Desulforamulus hydrothermalis Lam5 = DSM 18033: one gene and its partner. The protein of the gene in region 1 interacts with the protein of each later gene in a pairwise test. Links are inferred from orthologs where the notes say so. Each region holds a gene or a part of one and is shown on either strand. Other genes may lie near its edges. The genes, in order: rlmB and DESHY_RS06060.

Region 1 (10,473 bases):
ACGAAGCGCCGGACGCTGAAAAATTAGCCTGGTTGGAACAAGTGGTAGCCATAGCCAGGAACTATATTTCATACATGCAGGAAATCACCCAACATGTGGATATTTTCTTCCGGGATGAGGTAATTGTAAGCGAGGCGGAGGCTCGGGATGTTTTAACCTGGGAACAAATGCCGGCGGTGATGGAGGCTGCCTGTCGGTTGTTTGCGGATGCCCCTGAGTTAACCGAAGAATCTGTAAAGGGCATTATTAAAGCCATTGGCAAGCAAACCGGCTTGAAAGGCAAATTTATTTTCCAACCCCTGCGGGTGGCCATTACCGGCAGGACCCATGGACCCGAGCTACACCAGATTATTCCGGTCATTGGCAAAGAACGAACCGTTGCCAGGTTGCGGGCGGTTCTGCGGCAATCAAGCCCGCCGGCCGGGCAGTAAATTAAAAACTTATGGCTGCCGGCAAGCGAAACCAGGCAGCGGATAAAGGGGGTGCGGCCCGTGTTAAGCAGGATCAGAAAAGAAATCAATGCCGTTTTTGAACGGGACCCGGCGGCAAAAAGTACCCTGGAGGTATTACTGTGTTACCCTGGGCTGCATGCCATCCTGTTTCACCGGCTGGCCCACGCATTATATAAGAAAAAATTCTATGTAACCGCCCGGTTTATTTCACAAGTTTCCAGGTTTCTGACCGGCATTGAGATTCACCCGGGAGCCAAAATCGGGGAAGGTCTTTTTATCGACCACGGAGCAGGCGTGGTAATCGGGGAAACCGCCGAGATCGGCAACAACGTAACTATTTACCAGGGGGTCACCCTGGGGGGCACCGGGAAAGAAAAAGGCAAGCGGCACCCCACCATTGGCAATAACGTGGTAATTAGTTCGGGCGCAAAAGTGCTTGGTTCTTTTACCGTTGGTGACAACGTGAAGATCGGCGCCGGTTCGGTGGTTTTAAAAGAAGTGCCGCCTAACTGCACTGTGGTGGGTGTACCGGGGCGCATTGTAATTCGGGATGGCCAAAAAGTAGGTTCTGCCTATGTGCCGGATTTGCGCCACGACCAGTTACCTGACCCGGTAGCGGATATGCTGGGCCAGATGCAATCAGCCATTGACCGGCTGGAGCAAAAAGTTAAAACATTGGAACAGGAATGCAGCAGGTTAAGAGATCAAGCGGAGGGGGCTAACCGGTAATGCAAATTTATAATACCCTGACGAAAACCAAACAAGAGTTTATTCCCAGAGAAAAAGGGAAAGTCAGCATGTATGTTTGCGGGCCCACTACATACAACTTTATTCACCTTGGCAATGCCCGGCCGCTGGTGTTTTTTGACACAGTTAGGAGATACTTTATTTATAAAGGTTATCAAGTGAACTATGTACAAAACTTTACCGACGTGGATGATAAGATTATTAAGCGAGCCTGGGAAGAACAGACCGACCCGCTGGAATTGGCCCAAAGATATATCAGGGAATTTTTTAAGGATGCCGATGCACTGAATGTTATGCGGGCGGACAAACATCCCAAAGTATCTGAACACATTGCGGAAATCATTGACCTGATCAAACAACTGGAACAGCAGGGGCATGCCTATGTGGCAGACGGGGATGTTTACTTTGCGGTGCGGAGTTTTCCCGGCTACGGGAAACTATCGGGCCGCAGCCTGGAGGATATGCAGGCAGGAGCCAGGGTGGAAATTGATCCCAGAAAGAAAGACCCCATGGACTTTGCGCTCTGGAAAGCGGCCAAACCCGGGGAACCCAGTTGGCCAAGCCCTTGGGGAGCCGGCCGCCCGGGGTGGCATATTGAGTGCTCGGCTATGGCGGCCAAATATTTAGGCAACGGTTTTGATATTCACGGCGGTGGGTTTGATTTGATTTTTCCTCACCACGAAAATGAAATTGCTCAATCTGAAGCGGCTTGCGGCCAACCTTTTGCCCGTTACTGGATGCATAACGGTTTTATTACAGTCAATCAAGAAAAAATGTCCAAATCTCTGGGGAACTTCTTTTTAGTCAGGGAAATTTTGGCCAAGTTTCCACCCGAAGTGGTGCGCTGGTATTTGCTTTCCACCCATTATCGCAGCCCCCTGGACTTTGATGATGAAAAGCTGGCCATGGCGGGAAAAGGTCTGGAACGCCTAAAAACTGCCCTGCGCTTGCTTTATGAGGCTCTGGAGCTGCCGCAGCAGCAGGCCGCCATGGCCGATGAAGGCGGAGACCTGGCAGACAAACTGGCAACCCTCCGGTTGGATTTTGAAAAAGCCATGGATGACGATTTTAACACTGCCCTGGCTATTTCCGTATTTTTTGAGCTGGCCAAAGAAATTAATATTTTTGTGGGCCGGCTGGACGGCAAGCTGACTGACCGGCAGAAAGATTTGCTGGTAAAAGCACACGATTTATTTAAAGATTTTAACGGTGTATTGGGTGTCTTTAAGGAAGATCAGCAGAGCGGCAGGTTATTGATTGACGCTGTTAATACTGACAACAAATTGGTGGACGGTCTGATCAATCTGATTGTTAAAGTTCGCCAGGCGGCCCGCAGCCAAAAAGATTGGGCCACTGCGGATACCATACGGGACGGTTTGAAGGAACTGGGGGTAATTCTGGAAGACACCCCCCAAGGTGTACGATGGAAGATACAAGGATGACCTTGACACAAAGGGATACTTATATCATGGATCAATCAGCCTCAAAACAAAATCCTGAACAACTGCCCAGCCTGGTACTGGCATATCTGGGGGATGCCGTTTATGAATTGGCAGTCCGCCGGTTTCTCATAGCTCAAGGTGCTACCAAAGTGAACCGGCTGCACCGGGAAGCCGTTAAGTATGTGCGGGCCGGTGCCCAGGCGAGAGCGTTGTTTGCCCTGGAAGATAAACTTTCCGAACAAGAACTGGCGGTTGTCCGTCGGGGACGCAACGCCAAGTCAGGTCTGCCGCCTAAGGGAGCTGATGTGGCGGAGTACCGCCATGCCACCGCTCTGGAAGCGCTGATAGGTTATCTGTATTTACAGGGCAATGAGGGCAGGATTGACGAAATTATCGGCTTGGCCATAGATGCCCTCAAGCGTGGCTGAACCCGGCCGGGAGGGCCTGTTTGAGCGGCGCCAACGGCTACCGCAGCTAAAGGGGAACATAAACCACCGGTAAGGGGTGTCGCCCCTCTGATAAAATTTATTTTTAGGAGTTACGTAAAGTGGGGAAAGCTAATTTAAAGGTCCGCCTGCTGGAACACACGCCAAACCCGGAAAAGCTGGTGGCCATGGCGGCCAGGTTGTGCTACTCGCCGGCACAAATAGATGACCTGGCGGCCAATGTGGCCCAATCTGACCAGCAGGCTTTTGTAAAAAAATTACTGGACATGGGACACTACAGCGCTATTGAACATGTTTCTTTTACATTTGGCATCGAAGGGGTTTCCCGGAGCCTGCTGGCCCAGTTAACCAGACACCGCATTGCCAGTTTCAGTGTACAGTCCCAGCGGTATGTAGGGGAAACCCGGGAGCATAATGCCCGGGGCACCTTTGAATACATCATCCCCGAGACCATTGAAAAGCTTGGGCCGCAGGCGGTGGCAGAATTTGCGGCACAGATGGCGCAAATTCAAACCTGGTATGACGGGTGGGTAGCTAAATTGGGAGGCGGCAGATCGGCTTATGAAGATGCCCGGTTTGTGCTGCCCAACGCAGCCGAAACGAAAATTGTGGTAACTATGAATGCCAGGGAATTAAGACACTTTTTTAACCTTCGCTGTTGCCGGCGGGCCCAATGGGAAATTCGCCGGCTGGCGGAACAAATGCTGCACCTGGCCAAAGAAGTGGCACCCGTGCTTTTTGCCGATGCCGGGCCGCCTTGCCTGGCCGGCCCCTGTCCGGAAGGCCAACTGAGTTGCGGGCAGCGGGAAGCCGTGCGTCGCAGGTACGGGGTAACATAAAAGCGGAGTGTGGATAAAATGATAACTCCCGTAATTATTCTTGTGCTTTGGGGCATAGCCCTTTTGCTGGGCGTCCTTGGCGTGGTGACCCGGCGCAGAAATCTGCTGCTGGCCGGCATGGCGGCGGCTTTGGCCGGTTTGGGGCTGACCTTATGGCTGAAAAATACCTTGCAGTAAACGCAGCTTAACCACCGAAAAGTATGGAGGTATGGTTGACGTGAGTGAAATGATTGCCGGCAGAAATCCGGTCCGCGAAGCTCTCCGGGCGGGACGTCCCATTAATAAGATACTGGCCGCCAGGGGAACGGCGGCAGGCCCGTTAGCCGAAATTCTGCACCTGGCCAGGGAGAAAAATATTCCGGTACAAATGGTTGAACGAGCCCACCTGGATAAACTTAACCAGGGCATGCCTCATCAGGGGGTTATTGCTTATGCTGCTGCCAGGGGCTATGTGGAAGTGGAAGATATACTGGCAGCGGCTCATGCCAGGGGGCAAGATCCGTTTATTGTGCTGCTGGATGAAATAAACGACCCCCATAACCTGGGGGCCATACTGCGTACGGTGGATGCAGCCGGCGCCCACGGGGTCATTATACCCCAACGAAGGTCGGTGGCCTTAACCTCAGCTGTGGCCAGGGCTTCGGCGGGGGCGGTGGAATATGTTCCGGTGGCCAGGGTTACCAACTTGGATCAAACTATTCGGCAGTTGAAAGAAAAAGGGCTTTGGGTAGTGGGGGCGGATATGGCGGGCCCTCGGGTATACTGGCAGGCCAAACTGACGGGGCCGCTGCTTTTGGTCATCGGCGGGGAAGGAAAGGGAATCGGCAGGCTGATTAAAGAGCGATGTGATATGCTGGTCCGGTTACCCATGGCGGGCCAGGTTGGATCACTCAACGCCTCGGTGGCAGCTGCGCTTTTGATTTATGAAGTGGTACGCCAGAGAGGGTTGGGCTAATCAATGCAGGAATTTTATGTGGTGGACGGGTATAACATCATCCATGCCTGGCCGGAGTTTGCCGGCATGATTGACAGCGGGTTAGACCATTGCAGGGACAAGCTCGTTCATATACTGGCCAACTTTGCCGGTTTTGAGGGCAGCCGGGTTAAAGTGGTTTTTGATGCCCACCTCGTAAAAAGAGGCATTGAGCACCGGGAAACCGTGCACGGCATTGAGGTATACTATACCCAGGAGGGCGAAACTGCTGACTCGTTAATTGAAAAAATTGTCGGGGACCTGGGCAAACAGGGCACGGTTTATGTAGTAACTTCTGATTGGGATGAACAAAAAATTATTTTTGGGCGGGGTGCTTACCGCTTGACACCCAAAGAATTCAGGGTTCAGGTTATAAAGGCTAACCGGCGAAGAGAGGAAGAGTTTAATCGGCCCAACCCCACCGAGGGCTATCTGGAGGACAAGCTGCCCGCGGAAATCAGGCAAGTATTAGAAAAATGGCGACGCAGCAAGAATTAAGTACACCTGGCCGGGGGCTATTTTGCCTTGACGAGCCTTTTTAACATAAGCTATAATTAGTCATGTAACTTAACCAGTTAGCGCATGGGGCTGCATGTGCGGCTGGGTAGGCCAGACCCCGGGTTAGAATTACGGATGACAGGCGGCAAGGAAGCCTGGCCCTGCCGGGAATGCCGGTTACCAGGGTTCTTTTCAGACATGAGGTGATATGTTCTGCAGCAGTTTTAGAGTGCCTGCCAATATAGTCATGCTTTTCTGAACTGTTTGAAATTTCTTAGAGACAAGAAAGCGGGGGCGATAATTTTGAATTCAAATGCACAAAGAGAAGTTTCCGGCGGATATCAAATTATGGTGGATGAGGATGTCGTTGAATTTGCGCGCGAGGGCGACGACGCAGCGCTGGAGTACTTGATTAATAAATATAAAAACTTTGTGCGTGCAAAAGCCCGCTCATATTTCCTGATTGGAGCCGACAGAGAAGATATTATTCAGGAGGGCATGATTGGCCTTTATAAAGCCATTCGCGATTTTCGCATGGACAAGCTGTCTTCTTTTCGCGCCTTTGCCGAACTGTGCATTACCAGGCAGATTATCACTGCCATTAAAACAGCAACCAGGCAAAAACACATCCCTCTTAATTCGTACGTTTCGTTAAATAAACCAATTTACGATGAGGATTCAGACCGCACCCTGTTAGATGTAATTTCCGGGTCAAAAATAACAGATCCGGAGGAACTCATTATCAGCCGCGAAGAGTTTGATGATATTGAGGAAAAGATGGGCGAAATCCTGAGTTCACTGGAATGGAAGGTGCTCATGTCTTACCTGGAAGGAAAGTCTTACCAGGAAATTGCAGAAGACCTTAACAGGCATGTTAAATCTATTGACAACGCCTTGCAGAGAGTAAAACGCAAACTGGAAAGATACCTGGAAAAGCGTGAAGCCTAGTCAACCGGTTAACTGATGTTCTATAAGAAATAAATACTACACGATGATGCTTTTTACCTTTATTTAAGGTTAAAAAATTTTTTCGTTAAAAACAGTTAATCTTGCCAAACAATACATGACAGCAGGTGTTGACACCGAGTGCTTCATCTGCTATTATAATCAATGTTCGGTGCCGGCGTAGCTCAATTGGCAGAGCAGCTGACTTGTAATCAGCAGGTTGCGGGTTCGAGTCCCATCGCCGGCTCCACCCACGGAGGGATTCCCGAGTGGCCAAAGGGAGCAGACTGTAAATCTGCCGGCGAACGCCTTCGAAGGTTCGAATCCTTCTCCCTCCACCAGATTTGTTACACAGGCAAAAAACTCTTGATTTATGGCGAGTGCCTGTGTTATAATAAACATTGCTGACGCGGGATAGAGCAGTTGGTAGCTCGTCGGGCTCATAACCCGAAGGTCGAGGGTTCAAGTCCCTCTCCCGCAACCAAATGCTGCTATAGCTCAGTAGGTAGAGCGTATCCTTGGTAAGGATAAGGTCACCGGTTCAATCCCGGTTAGCAGCTCCAGTACTTACGGCGGTGTAGCTCAGTTGGTCAGAGCACACGGTTCATACCCGTGGTGTCACTGGTTCGAATCCAGTCACCGCTACCAGTCCGAAAGAACCTGCCCGGTTGGAGCAGGTTCTTTTGCGTTTTGTTGATATAGAAAAGAAGTGTCAGAAAAAAGAAGGATTTTTGTCTTTCTTATCGAATCTAGCTATGGATTTTCAGTTAATAGGTATAAACCATGCTTAAATCTGGAAATAACTTTAGAGATGAAAAATCTCTGGCTAAATTCCGAAAAACGGAGGAGGAGAAGTTAACCCATGGCTAAGGCTAAATTTGAACGTACCAAACCCCACGTAAACATTGGTACCATCGGTCACGTTGACCACGGCAAAACTACCCTTACCGCTGCCATTACCGTAGTTCTGTCTACCACCGGCGGCGCCCAAGTTAAGCGTTACGACGAAATTGACAACGCTCCCGAAGAGCGTGAACGCGGTATTACCATTAACACCGCCCACGTAGAATACGAAACCGCTAACCGTCACTATGCTCACGTTGACTGCCCGGGTCACGCTGACTATGTTAAAAACATGATTACCGGTGCGGCCCAGATGGACGGCGCCATCCTGGTTGTATCCGCCGCTGACGGTCCGATGCCGCAAACCCGTGAGCACATCCTGCTGTCCCGTCAGGTAGGCGTACCCTACATTGTGGTATTCCTGAACAAAGCTGACATGGTAGACGATCCCGAACTGCTTGAGCTGGTGGACATGGAAGTGCGCGAACTGCTGAACTCCTATGAATTCCCCGGCGACGACACTCCCATTATTGCCGGTTCCGGCCTGAAAGCCCTGGAGTGCGGCTGCGGCAAGCGTGAGTGCGAATGGTGCGGCAAGATCTGGGAGCTGATGGATGCAGTAGACTCCTACATTCCCACCCCTGAGCGGGATGTTGATAAGCCCTTCCTGATGCCGGTAGAAGACGTGTTCTCCATTACCGGCCGTGGTACTGTGGCTACCGGTCGTGTTGAGCGCGGCCAAGTAAAAGTACAGGATGAAGTGGAAATCGTCGGTCTTAACGACAAGCCCCGCAAGACCGTAGTAACCGGCGTAGAAATGTTCCGCAAGCTGTTAGACTTTGCGCAAGCCGGTGACAACATCGGTTGCCTGCTGCGCGGTGTTGACCGTAAAGAAATCGAGCGTGGCCAAGTGCTGGCAAAACCCGGCAGCATTAAGCCCCACACCAAGTACGAAGCAGAGGTATACGTCCTGACCAAAGAAGAGGGCGGCCGTCACACCCCCTTCTTTAACGGCTACCGTCCTCAGTTCTACTTCCGTACCACCGACGTAACCGGTGTGGTACAACTGCCGGAAGGCGTAGAAATGGTCATGCCCGGCGACAACATCAAGATGAAGGTGGACCTGATCACCCCCATCGCTATTGAGGAAGGCCTGCGCTTTGCTATCCGTGAAGGCGGCCGTACTGTAGGCGCCGGCGTAGTAACCGCCATCCGCGAGTAACTGATTAACAATTTTCCTAAAAGGAGTGACCCCGGTCACTCCTTTTTTGCATAAACCGCAAACTGGTATATAAAACCAATTAAAGAGACATAATACCAATATGGTACGTTGCCACAGGATAAGTATTGACATCCAACAATACATATGATAAATTTGTTAAGGTATATTACTAGACATCTCTGCCCAAGTCTTTTTTCGTTTTAGGGAGGTGGCAACAGTGCGAGTAGGCGTAACTCTGGCTTGCACCGAATGCAAACGGCGCAACTACACCACTACTAAAAATAAAAAGAACGATCCCAACCGGATCGAACTGAAAAAATATTGCAAGTGGTGTCATACCCACACAGTTCACAAAGAAACCAGATAGTTAAGCCGCCAACCCCAAGCGTTACCATAATCGGCCGCATTCCGTAAGGGGTTTTATTCGAGGCACTACTGGTGTAAACAAAAAAGTTAAGGATGTGGCGTTTTTCAATGGCTGTGCAAAAAAAGACACTCAAAAAGGCAAGCGCTGCCAAGGAAACAGCGGCAACCAATGAAACCGGTGGGGCCGAGAATAAAAAGGATGCGGCCCCTAAGGATGCTGCTAAGGCTGCAGCTAAAAAAGAACCCGCCAAGGCGCCCAAAGCGTCTTTTAGTGAGCGTATCGGCAGCGTAAGCAAGTACCTGCGTGGCGTTCAGAACGAGCTGAAAAAAGTTCACTGGCCCAGCCGCAAAGAGCTGGTTACTTACACTGCGGTGGTGCTGACTTCGGTTGCCGTGCTGGCTGTTGTCATCTGGGTGGTAGATTCGCTTCTCAGCTTGGGCGTAAAAGGCATCATTTCCTAATTGTAAACAAGGGGGTGGGGAACCCGTCTGGCAGGGTTCCTTTTGCTGATGAGTACACAATGGTATGTTGTGCACACTTATTCCGGTTATGAGAATAAGGTCAAAGCCAACCTGGAGAAGCGAATTGAATCCATGAATATGGAAGATAAAATCTTTCGTATTCTGGTGCCCATGGAAGATGAAGTGGAAATTAAAAACGGCAAGAAAAAGGTTTCAAAGAAAAAAGTATTTCCCGGATACGTTCTGGTAGAAATGATTATGACTGATGATTCCTGGTACGTGGTGCGCAATACGCCGGGAGTAACCGGTTTTGTCGGCACAGGTTCTAAGCCTATCCCGTTAAGCCAGGAAGAAGCCAAGGCCATTATTAAGCAGATGGGCTTGGAAGAACCGAAAACCAGGATTGACGTCAGTGTTGGCGAAAATGTCAAGGTAATTGACGGGCCCTTTGAAAACTTTGCAGGTGTGATTGAAGAAATTTACCCTGAAAAGGGTAAAGTTAAAGTTATGGTATCAATGTTTGGACGTGAAACTCCCATCGAGCTTGATTTTTCTCAAATTGAAAAAATGCTTTAAGCTTGTAGGTTGTAAGGAGGTGGACTGGATATGGCCAAAAAGGTAGCTGCCATAATCAAACTGCAAATTCCGGCCGGTAAAGCCACCCCGGCGCCCCCGGTAGGTCCTGCCCTGGGTCAACACGGGGTAAACATTATGGCTTTTGTCAAACAATATAATGAAGTTACTGCAGCGCAAGCCGGCTTGATTATTCCGGTTGAAATTACAGTATATGAAGACCGGTCCTTTACCTTTGTTACTAAAACGCCTCCTGCAGCAGTACTGCTGAAGAAGGCTTTAGGTATAGAGACCGCTTCCGGCGAGCCTAACAAGAAGAAAGTGGGTAAACTGCCCCGCTCTAAAGTTAAAGAAATCGCCGAATTAAAAATGCCTGATCTCAACGCTGCCAGCCTGGAGGCTGCCATGCGCATGATTGAAGGCACCGCCCGCAGCATGGGCGTAGAAATTGTAGAAGGATAGCTTCATCCGGTGGGAGGATGTAGTCCGCTAGTACCACAAAGGAGGGAAATACATGCCCAAAGAAGGGAAAAAGCTTCAGGAAGCCCGGAAGCAGTATGATAAAAACACTCTTTACGAGCCCCTGGAAGCTATGGAGCTGGTTAAAAAGACCGCTCCCGCCAAATTTGATGAAACTGTTGAAGTGGCCTTCCGCTTGGGGGTTG
Region 2 (10,485 bases), on another replicon or contig:
TTTCGTACCCACCGCTGCTACATTGTAAATCTTGATAAAGTAAAAGAAATTGTCCCTTTTTTCAACGGAACTTATAATTTAGTGCTGGAAGATAAAGAGCGCAGCGAGGTACCGGTCAGCAGGGCCCAGGCCAAGCGGCTGCGCAAGATACTTGGATTTTAATTTTTGCCTTTCCTTGGAAATCTGCCTGTCAAGGGCAGATTTTTCGTGTAAACTAAGATATAATAAAATTCCCCGGAGGTGGCAAAATGAAGGGGATTGGCACAGACATTATTGAAATCGAAAGAATAGAACTGGCCGTCAGCCGTTCCGGCCAACAGTTTCTCGACCGGGTGTTTACCCCGGCCGAGCAGGAACACTGCAAGGGCAGGGTGCATTGTTTGGCCGGTCGTTTTGCGGCCAAGGAAGCGGTGTTAAAGGCCCTGGGCACCGGTCTGCGGGAATTAAGGTGGACAAATATTGAAATTCTGCCCAATTACCTGGGTAAGCCCGAAGTAAAACTGATGGGGCCGGCCCGGCAACTGGCCGAAAAAATGGGGATTGACAAAGTGCTGGTAAGTATTTCCCATGACCGTGGCAGGGCAGTGGCCTTTGCCATAGCTGTAGGGAAGGAAGGGTAGCAACCATGCGTATTGCAACTGCGGAAGAAATGAACAAAATTGACCGGCAGGCCATGCAACAGTACGGCATACCGGGTATTGTCCTGATGGAAAATGCCGGTTTGCGAGTGGTCGAGGTAATTCAGCAAATACTTTCGGATATAAAAGGAAAAGTTTTTAGCATTCTGGTGGGCAAAGGCAATAACGGGGGTGACGGCCTGGTGGCAGCCAGGCATCTCCATAACCGGGGCGGTCAGGTTAAAGTACTGCTGCTGGCTGATCCGGAAGAGTTGCAGGGTGATGCCCGGGTTAACCTTACTATCTGGCAAAAAATGGGACAACCCATTTACCAGGTCAACCAGGTTAACGGCATTAATATTCTCAAACTGGCCCTCTTAAATACTGACCTTGTGGTTGATGCCCTGTACGGCACCGGCTTCCGGGGCAGTGTCAATGAAAAGACCGGCCGGGTTATTGAATTAATTAACAATAGCTCCTTGCCGGTGGTGGCGGTAGATATTCCTTCCGGGCTGGAGGCGGATACCGGGCGTGCCAACGGCCCTTGTATCCGGGCGACTCATACGGTCACCTTTGGTATTCCCAAGATCGGCTTGGTGGTGGAACCAGGTGCCGGTTATGCCGGCCGGTTGCATGTGGCGGACATTTCGCTGCCCAAGACCCTGCTGGAAAGCAAGGAGATACCCCGGCAGCTGTTAACCGGAGAGATGGTAGGCGGCTGGTTTAAACCCAGGCCGGGTGATGCACACAAGGGCAGCTGTGGGCGAGTATTGGTTTTGGCCGGCAGCCGGGGTATGACCGGTGCAGCCCGGCTGGCGGCCAGGGCTGCTCTCCGGGCCGGTGCCGGCCTGGTAACCCTGGCTTTGCCGGAGAGTGTACAGCTGGTGGCCGCCGCTGCCCTGGAAGAAGTTATGACCAGGGGTTTGCCGGAAACCGCGGCCGGCAGCCTGGACCTGGCTGCTTTACAACCTGCTCTGGAGGCCTGTGCAGCGGCGGACGTATTGGTTGTCGGTCCGGGACTGAGCTGTCAGCCGGCAACAGTTGAATTAATCAGGGAGCTTTTGCCACAGCTGACCGTACCGGTGGTTATTGATGCGGATGCCCTCAATGCCCTGGCCGGTGCCGACCGGTTGCTGAACGGGCTCAACGTGCCGGCTGTCATTACGCCGCACCCCGGTGAAATGGGGCGGTTATGGGGTGTTGCGGCCGCCGAGGTGCAGCAAAACCGTCTTCAACTGGCCAAGGAGGCGGCGCAAAAGTGGCGAGTGGTGACAGTTTTAAAAGGGGCCCGCACGGTCATCGGCACCCCGGCGGGGGAGCTTTATATTAACCCCACCGGCAACCCGGGCATGGCCACCGCCGGCAGCGGGGATGTCCTGGCCGGCCTCATCGGGGGACTGCTGGCCCAGGGTTTTACCCCGGAACAGGCTGCCGCCGCCGGTGTTTACCTGCACGGGTTGGCCGGAGATCTGGCTGCCCGCCGTTTAGGCCAACCCGGCACCCTGGCGGGCGATATACTGGAATTTTTGCCGGCCGCCATGCAATCGGTCCTCACTAAAGAGATGAAATAGCCATAACGTTAACATAAAAATACGCCACCTGACCGGAAAAGCGGCAGGTGGCTTGTTATTTTACTTGCGTCATCAGCAAAAAAACCCATTTGACAAGTTAATTTTTATACCTTATATTTAAACATGTTAAATATTTAATGAATGAAATAACCAGGGGGATAACTCAATGGCTGACAACGAATACTTAAATAACGCTGTTAAACGCCTGGAAGCTGCCTTGAACCAAACCATGAGAAAACTGGGGCCCCGCTTATCCTGTGCGGCAGAAGGGTTAACTCAACCCCAATTCATGGTTTTAGGTTTTCTTAAAAACAAAGCCTGCACGGTAACAGAAATAGCAGCTATGATGGGTGTCCAACCCAGCGCCATAACTGCTATTTTAGATCGTATGGAAAAGAGTGGTTTTATCCAAAGGGAAAGAGATAAACAAGACAGGCGTTTAGTGATAGTGCGCATCACGGACCAAGGCCAGGAAGCATTTGCCAAAGCGCAGGAAAAACGGTTAGCCGTTCTGATCCGGTATTTTAGCTATCTGGAACGGGGGGAATTAGAACAATTAATCCGCATTTATGAAAAGTTAGCGCACATCCTGGAAACAGAAGGAGATTACCCCGGCTAAACTGTTATTGGTCCGCTGGCCCGCTGGGCGGCGGCAGTTGCTTAATAAATCTATGTTAGAAAAGGTGATGTTTTATGCAAACAGATGCCCAACGCCGGCTTTTAATGGCGGGGTTGCTGCTGGGCATGTTTTTTGCCTCCCTGGATCAAACGGTTGTGGGCACAGCCATGCCCAGAATTATTGGCGAGCTGGGCGGTTTGGATATTTTAGCCTGGGTTACCACCGCCTATATGCTGAGCTCCACCACAGTGGTGCCCATTGCCGGCAAACTGGCTGATTTATACGGGCGCCGCATTTTGTATGTTGCAGGGATTTTTCTTTTTATGGCGGGTTCTGCCTTGTGCGGCACCAGCCGGAACATGACCGAACTGATTATCTATCGTGGTTTGCAGGGGTTGGGCGGCGGCATCATGATGCCTATGGCCATGACTATTGTGGGAGATATATTTCCGCCGGAAAAGCGGGGCAGGTGGCAGGGTGTGATGGGAGCTGTGTTTGGCCTGTCTTCCGTAATCGGCCCGACCGTTGGCGGCTGGCTTGTGGACTATGCCAGCTGGCGCTGGGTATTTTATATTAACCTGCCGGTGGGTATAGTGGCAGCGGCGGCCATTTTTTTAGGGCTGCGGGGCGAAAAACCTTTGGCCGACAAGGTAATCATAGACTATTGGGGAGCCGGCACCATGGTGGTAGGGGTTGTATCCCTGCTGCTGGGTTTAAGTTTAGGGGGAAAGGAGTACCCCTGGAATTCCTGGCAGATTATTGGCCTTTTGAGTTTGGCCGGCATTTTTCTGCTGATCTTTGTGCTGATTGAAAAAAAAGCGGCCGAACCCATTTTGAATTTAAACTTATTCAGAAACCGGGTTTTTGCCGTTACCAACATGGTAGGATTTTTATTAGGCCTGGGTATGTTCGGCGCCATTATGTTTATGCCGCTGTTTTTGCAGGGGGTAGTGGGCGTCAGCGCCACCCGGTCCGGCAATACCATGATTCCCATGATGTTCGCCATGATGGTGACCAGTATGCTGGCAGGGCAGCTGCTGTCGAAAACAAGTTTTCGCACCATGTTTGTGGCGGGTACCGCAATTATGGCCTTGGGTTTTTTCCGCTTAAGTGTGATGACGGTGCATACCGGCGAACTGCAGGCAATTGCCAATATAATTATCCTGGGTACCGGCATGGGTTTTGTCATGCCCACCCTGACCATTGCGGTGCAGCAAGCCTTTCCCCCGCAGCAGCGCGGCGTAGCCACCTCAGCCACCCAGTTTTTCCGCAGCATTGGCGGCACCCTGGGCATGACCCTGCTGGGTGTGGTGATGAATCATCAATCGGTCAAAATACTGGCCAGGGATTTTCTGCCGGCCGCTCAACAAATGCCTGCTGTGGCCGGCGGGCCTTGGCGTGAGATGCTGGCCAAAGCACAGTCTGATCCGCAAGGTCTGTTTAATACCCTTTTGAACCCGGCAGCTCTCAATAAAATGCCGGCAGCCTGGCAGCAAATGCTGCTGCCGCCGCTTAGAAACGCCCTGGCCGATTCGCTGCATGTGGTTTTCCTGGTGGCTGCCTGTGTCATGCTGTTAGGGGTTTTGATCAGCCTGCTGCTGGGCAAGGCCGGGCTGTCGCCTGCTAAACAAACATTGCCTTCTTTAAAATAACCAGGGTGATACCTGATTTGGGCATCACCCAACAAACTGCCGGCATCGCTGCCGGCCGGAGCGGCCGATCTTACCGGGCTGCCTGCTCGTTGCGGTGTATACGGGATTTATTAAAACGGTTGGCCTTAAAAAAAACCCTGCCCGGTCGGTGGCAGGTGTTGATAAGGAGAATATGAAGTTTTGTTGGCCGGAAAAACCACTTTAATAATACAACCAACATATTAATTTTCTGTTGCAACCAGGTAAACTTATAATTAACTTTTTGGCAAGTAATATTTCCACATTTGGAAATATTACTTGCCAATTTTGTTGAGAAAAAAGCAGATATGGAAATAATACTTTCCATATAAATAAACAAACGGTTTTAACGGCTTGGTTTTCGGGTAAAACAGCGGTATATTTTTTTGGCATTGATCTTGCAATTAATATTAGGCAACTCATCTTCTAAGGAGGCGACCTCTGTGATTATCGGAGTACCAAAAGAAATTAAAAATAATGAAAACCGTGTGGCCATTACCCCTGCCGGCGTACATGCCATGGTGAGTAACGGTCATCAGGTGATTATTGAACAGCGGGCCGGTCTGGGCAGCGGTATTTCAGATGAGGACTATCTGGCAGCCGGGGCGCAGCTTGTGGATACCGCCAAAGAGGTATTTGACAGGGCCGACATGATAATGAAAGTCAAGGAACCCCTGCCGCCCGAGTATGATTTATTTAAAGAAGGCCAGGTACTTTTTACTTACTTGCACCTGGCACCCGAGCCGGCACTGACGCGGGCCTTGCTGCAGAAAAAAGTTGTCGGCATAGCTTATGAAACCATTCAATTGGACAACGGATCCCTCCCCTTGCTGACTCCTATGTCAGAAGTGGCAGGCCGTATGGCTATCCAAATCGGTGCCCGCTATTTAGAAAAAACCTACGGCGGCGCCGGTGTCCTGCTGGGCGGTGTTCCCGGTGTGCCGGCAGCCGAAGTTGTCATTGTCGGCGGTGGTATTGTTGGCACCAACGCAGCCAAAATGGCCATGGGTTTGGGAGCCAGCGTCACCATTCTGGATGTTAACGTGGATCGCCTGCGCTACCTGGACGACCTGTTCGGCGGCCGCATCCATACCGTAATGTCAAACAGCTACAATATTGCTGAGGCTGTTAAAAAAGCCGACCTGCTGGTGGGGGCAGTGTTAATTCCCGGGGCCAAAGCCCCCCGGCTGGTAACTGAAGAAATGGTTAAAAATATGAAGCCCGGCTCGGTTATCGTTGATGTGGCCATTGACCAGGGCGGTTCCATTGAAACCATTGACCGGGTAACCACCCACAGCGAACCAACCTACGAAAAATACGGGGTAATTCACTATTCGGTGGCTAACATGCCCGGTGCCGTAGCCCGCACTTCCACCTTTGCCCTGACCAATGTAACCTTGCCCTACGCCCTGCAGCTGGCCAACAAGGGCTGGTTGAAGGCTGTCCGGGAGAACTGTGCGTTGGCCAAAGGAGTCAATGTGGTGGACGGCCGATGCACTTTTAAGGCGGTAGCAGAAGCCCTGAATTTAGAGTATACTCCTCTGGAGAAAGTAATCGGCAGTTTATAAAAACCCGCAAATGCCTGGCAATCGCCAGGCATTTGACTGTAAACAAAGGCTGTAAAACAAAGTGAGGAAGTTTATGATCCCCTGTCGGCGCTTAGACCGGAGCCACAGGGGATCATAAACCACCGGTAATGTTTGTGACACTCTGATGCTTGGCACAGCCAAGCATTTTTTTTTAGTTTGTGCTACAATAGGGACAATGTGGATATTGTTGCTTGCTGGCAGGTGAACAAAATGAATGAACCAATTTGGGCAGAAATAAATCTGCAGGCCATTGGCCATAACATCCGGGAAGTCAGAAAACTGGTGGGGCCGCACCGGGAGATTATGGCGGTGGTTAAGGCCAATGCCTACGGTCACGGCGCCGTGCCGGTGGCCAAAGCGGCCCTGGCCGCCGGGGCCACGCGGTTGGCGGTGGCTCGTTTGTCGGAAGCCCTGGAGCTGCGCCGGGCCGGCCTTGATGCACCGATATTAATTTTTGGTTATGTTTGCCCGGACCGGTTGGCGGATGCCTTAACCAATAATCTTACCTTAACCGTTTACCGGCTGGATCTGGCCGAACAAGCAGCCAGGGCAGCGGCAGCTGCCGGTTGTTCGGTTGCCGTGCACCTGAAGGTGGATACCGGTATGGGGCGGCTGGGTTTTCCGGCGGATGCCGAGGGAGCAGCGGCCATAGAAAAAGTCTGCCGGCTGCCGGGGCTTAAGGTGGAAGGTATTTATACCCACTTTGCTGCGGCGGACGAAACTGATAAAAGCTATACAAGTTGGCAACTGGAGCGTTTTTTGACCCTGTTAAAGGATCTGGCCCGCCAGGGCATTTCTTTCCCGCTGCGGCATTGCGCCAACAGTGCCGCTGTTATTGATTGCCCGGCAGCTTACCTGGACATGGTGCGTCCCGGTATTATGATGTACGGTTTATATCCGTCTGAACAGGTAAATAAAGCGGCAGTCAATTTGCAGCCGGCCATGACCTTAAAAGCCAGGGTGGCCCATGTTAAAAGGGTGGCGCCGGGTACCAAGATCAGCTACGGTTGCACTTATACGGTAACGGCACCCACTGTAGTTGCTTCCCTGCCCCTCGGATATGCGGACGGTTACCCCCGCCTGCTTTCCTCCCGGGGCCAAGTGTCGATAAGGGGACGACGGGCACCTGTGGTGGGCCGGGTCTGTATGGATCAGTGCATGGTAGATGTGGGGCATATCCCGGGGGTACAGGTTAACGATCCGGTAATTATTTTCGGGCAGGACGGGGAAAACCAATTGCCGGTAGAAGAAGTGGCTGCCTGGCTGGGTACTATAAACTATGAGGTTGTCTGCCAGGTAGGCGGCAGGGTACCGCGGGTTTATACAGGACTGCCGGGAGAGTGATTATGCAGAAGCGGATTATCATTGCCAGCGGAAACAAAAAAGAATTGGAACAGCTGCGCTACATGCTGCCCCGCCTGGGCTACCGGGTGGTGGGGGAAGCTGCCGGCGGTATGGATGCCCTGAAAGTGGCCCGTGCCACGGCACCCGATGCAGTGCTGCTGGACGACCGGCTGCCGGTATTGGACGGTATGCAGGTGGCCAAGATATTAACGGAAGAAAATCTGGCGCCGGCGGTACTGATGGTATCCCAGGGAAATAAAGGGCTGGTGGAACGGGCCCGGGAGGTAGCGGCGGCCTTTTTGATGCGTCCTTATTTGGAAGATCAGTTATATGCGGCAGTGGAGGCGGCGGTGGCCACCCATCAAAAATATACTCAGTTGCAGCAGCAGCTGCATAAACTGCAAGCCACCCTGCAGGCCCGCAAAATTGTGGAACGGGCCAAAGGCATACTTATGAAGCAAAAGGGTTTTAGTGAAGAACAGGCCTTTAAAGTAATCCAGCAAACCGCCATGAAAAAAAGAACCACCATGAAAGCGGTAGCCGAGGCTATTATTACCGGTTACGAACTGTAACTGCAGGTAAAGTATACAGAATTCCCACACTGAAATTGTTGTCAAAGGCCGGCCGGGAGAATATAATAACATTAACAGCAGGGGAACAAAGATGTACCCCATACAAGCCAAGGAAGGCTCAATAACCGCTTTAGGTTGTTGAGCCTTATTGTTTTGGTTTGATGGCAAAGGCGCTTGTTTAAGGGATATTTTCCCTCCAAACAGGCGCCTTTACTGTTACCGGAGGCCTTGCTGCAACAGGGTACCCACAGTAAGGCTTCTCACTAAAATTATAACGGGGGGTTTAACACATGCTAAACAGGATAAAAACAGTTCTCCTGCCGCTCTTAGCCTGGCTGTCTATACCGGGCACCGCCTGGGCCGCCGGTAAGCCGGTTGTTGATACCGGTGACACTACTTTTATCATTATTTGCGCTGCGCTGGTAATGATTATGACCCCTGGCCTGGCGCTGTTTTACGGCGGCATGGTAAGAAAGAAAAATGTACTCAGCACCATCATGCTCAGCTTTATCGTAATTTGCGTGGTCAGCATTATTTGGGCTTTGTACGGCTATACCTTAGCCTTTGGTCCGGATGTCGGCCGGGTTATCGGGGGCCTGGATTACCTGGGACTGCAGGGAGTTGGGCAGGAGCCCAGCGGCACCATTCCGCACTTTATCTTTATGGCTTTTCAATTAATGTTTGCTCTTATCACGGTTGCCATTATAACCGGGTCAGTGGCTGAACGCATGCGTTTTCCGGCTTTCCTTGCCTTTATTGTATTGTGGGCCTCCCTTGTCTACTCTCCCCTGTGTCACTGGGTATGGGGCGGCGGCTGGCTGATGCAGCTGGGAGCGCTGGATTTTGCCGGAGGTACGGTAGTACACATCAGTTCCGGCGTGGCCGGTTTGGTGGCGGCGCTGGTCATCGGTCAGCGGCGCGGCTATGGCAGCGAACCCATGGTGCCGCACAATCTGCCCATGACCGTGCTGGGGGCGGCACTGCTCTGGTTTGGTTGGTTTGGTTTTAATGCCGGCAGTGCCCTGGCGGCCAACGGCCTGGCGGCCAGTGCCTTTGCGGTGACCCACCTGGCTGCTGCTGCCGGCGGGGTTTCCTGGGTGCTGGCAGAATGGGCCCATCATGGCAAGCCAACCCTGCTGGGATGTGTTTCCGGCGCTGTGGCAGGTTTGGTGGCCATTACCCCGGCCGCCGGTTTTGTGGCTCCGTTGCCTGCTATTCTGATTGGCCTGGTGGTTGGCCCGCTGTGTTACTTTGCGGTGGCGGTTGTCAAAAGCAAGCTGGGTTATGACGATGCCCTGGATGCCTTTGGCATTCACGGGGTAGGCGGAACCTGGGGGGCTGTTGCCACCGGCCTGTTTGCCAGCAAGACGGTTAACCAGGCGGGGGCAGACGGCTTGTTTTACGGCCATGCCGCTCAACTGGTGACACAATTAATCGGGGTAGGAGCCACCGTAGTGTTTGCCGGCCTGGCCACCTTCCTTATTCTTAAACTAATCGGCTTGTTCACCGATTTACGGGTTTCCGCCGATGATGAAGCAATAGGTCTTGATGTCAGTGTGCATGGTGAAAATGCTTACGCTTATGCGGATACCTTCGGGGGATCCCTGACCAGAGATATAAAAGCTGCCCCTGGGGTCAGCAGTTCTGCGATTAAAACGGTTTAACAAGGAGGTTGTCCAATGACCAAAATCGAAGCCATTATCCGGCCGGGCAAACTGGAAGAAGTTAAAGAGGCCTTAAACAAGCTGGGCATTCATGGCATGACGGTTTGCCAGGTTATGGGCTGCGGCCACCAAAAGGGGCGCACCGAAGTGTATCGGGGAGCGGAGTACAGCATCAATCTGCTGCCCAAAGTAAAAGTGGAGATTATTATCGATGATCGGTGGGCAGATGCCTGTGTGAAGGCTATTGCCGAGACTGCCCGCAGCGGTGAAATTGGTGACGGCAAAATCTTTGTCTACCCGGTCAGTAACGTTATTCGCATCAGAACCGGGGAACAGGGTGAGGCGGCAATCTAGCGGCACTGAATCTCCCCCATATGCAGGGGAGATTTTTTGTTTCCCAATAACAGTTATATGACCCGGTGTTTGTGCAACAGGCTGTAACAAAGTGCAGGTTAATACGTCTATATTGGTAAAATAAGACTGGGGAGTGAACTTCTGTGAATAAAAAAATTACCGGCACTTTGCTGGTCGGTTGTTTAGCAACCGGATTGCTGTTTAACCAGCCGGTCTGGGCGGATGAGGCGCAAATAAAGGTGATGCCGAAACCACCCGGCGAGCTTGAAGGTGATCCGTCCCTGGCCAAGTTTCCCCTGGACAAAGCCATTGCCAGGGCGAAAGAGGTATTTGCCATTGACAATCAATTTGAAAACTTTCAAAGCGGTTTTAGCACTTATAACGGCAGGGCGGAATGGCACCTCAACTGGCAGCGGGAAACCGAACCCCGGGGCAACATTTCTGTGCGACTGGATGCCATAACCGGGGAAATTATCGGCATGGAT

The links.
Region 2: the proteins of rlmB (region 1) and DESHY_RS06060 interact in binary tests that used the Escherichia coli proteins (3 or more experiments, as listed by UniProt). The link is inferred for Desulforamulus hydrothermalis Lam5 = DSM 18033 from one-to-one orthologs.

Annotation. Positions count from the first base shown.
Region 1 is NZ_CAOS01000007.1:18,204-28,676, forward strand. The notes cover bases 3,114-6,007. They hold rlmB (23S rRNA (guanosine(2251)-2'-O)-methyltransferase RlmB), read left to right. Parts: upstream 3,114-4,134; coding sequence 4,135-4,881; downstream 4,882-6,007. Other genes in these bases: thyX (FAD-dependent thymidylate synthase), read left to right, coding at 3,189-3,926; DESHY_RS04685 (hypothetical protein), read left to right, coding at 3,945-4,103; DESHY_RS04695 (NYN domain-containing protein), read left to right, coding at 4,885-5,397; sigH (RNA polymerase sporulation sigma factor SigH), read left to right, coding at 5,701-6,007. In the rest of the region: gltX (glutamate--tRNA ligase), read left to right, coding at 1-431; cysE (serine O-acetyltransferase), read left to right, coding at 492-1,181; cysS (cysteine--tRNA ligase), read left to right, coding at 1,181-2,641; DESHY_RS04675 (Mini-ribonuclease 3), read left to right, coding at 2,638-3,069; more of sigH, read left to right, coding at 6,008-6,345; tuf (elongation factor Tu), read left to right, coding at 7,205-8,407; rpmG (50S ribosomal protein L33), read left to right, coding at 8,625-8,774; preprotein translocase subunit SecE, read left to right, coding at 8,882-9,235; transcription termination/antitermination protein NusG, read left to right, coding at 9,284-9,811; rplK (50S ribosomal protein L11), read left to right, coding at 9,842-10,270; rplA (50S ribosomal protein L1), read left to right, coding at 10,323-10,473. UniProt on the Escherichia coli protein: Specifically methylates the ribose of guanosine 2251 in 23S rRNA.
Region 2 is NZ_CAOS01000008.1:172,104-182,588, reverse strand. Bases 1-2,906 are described here. They hold DESHY_RS06060 (bifunctional ADP-dependent NAD(P)H-hydrate dehydratase/NAD(P)H-hydrate epimerase), read left to right. Parts: upstream 1-625; coding sequence 626-2,188; downstream 2,189-2,906. Other genes in these bases: DESHY_RS06050 (MDR family MFS transporter), read left to right, coding at 2,882-2,906; DESHY_RS06055 (MarR family winged helix-turn-helix transcriptional regulator), read left to right, coding at 2,355-2,807; acpS (holo-ACP synthase), read left to right, coding at 249-620; DESHY_RS06070 (LytR/AlgR family response regulator transcription factor), read left to right, coding at 1-162. Outside these bases: more of DESHY_RS06050, read left to right, coding at 2,907-4,459; ald (alanine dehydrogenase), read left to right, coding at 4,921-6,045; alr (alanine racemase), read left to right, coding at 6,277-7,410; DESHY_RS06030 (ANTAR domain-containing response regulator), read left to right, coding at 7,413-7,982; DESHY_RS06025 (ammonium transporter), read left to right, coding at 8,273-9,646; DESHY_RS06020 (P-II family nitrogen regulator), read left to right, coding at 9,662-10,000; DESHY_RS06015 (S-layer homology domain-containing protein), read left to right, coding at 10,144-10,485. UniProt on the Escherichia coli protein: Bifunctional enzyme that catalyzes the epimerization of the S- and R-forms of NAD(P)HX and the dehydration of the S-form of NAD(P)HX at the expense of ADP, which is converted to AMP.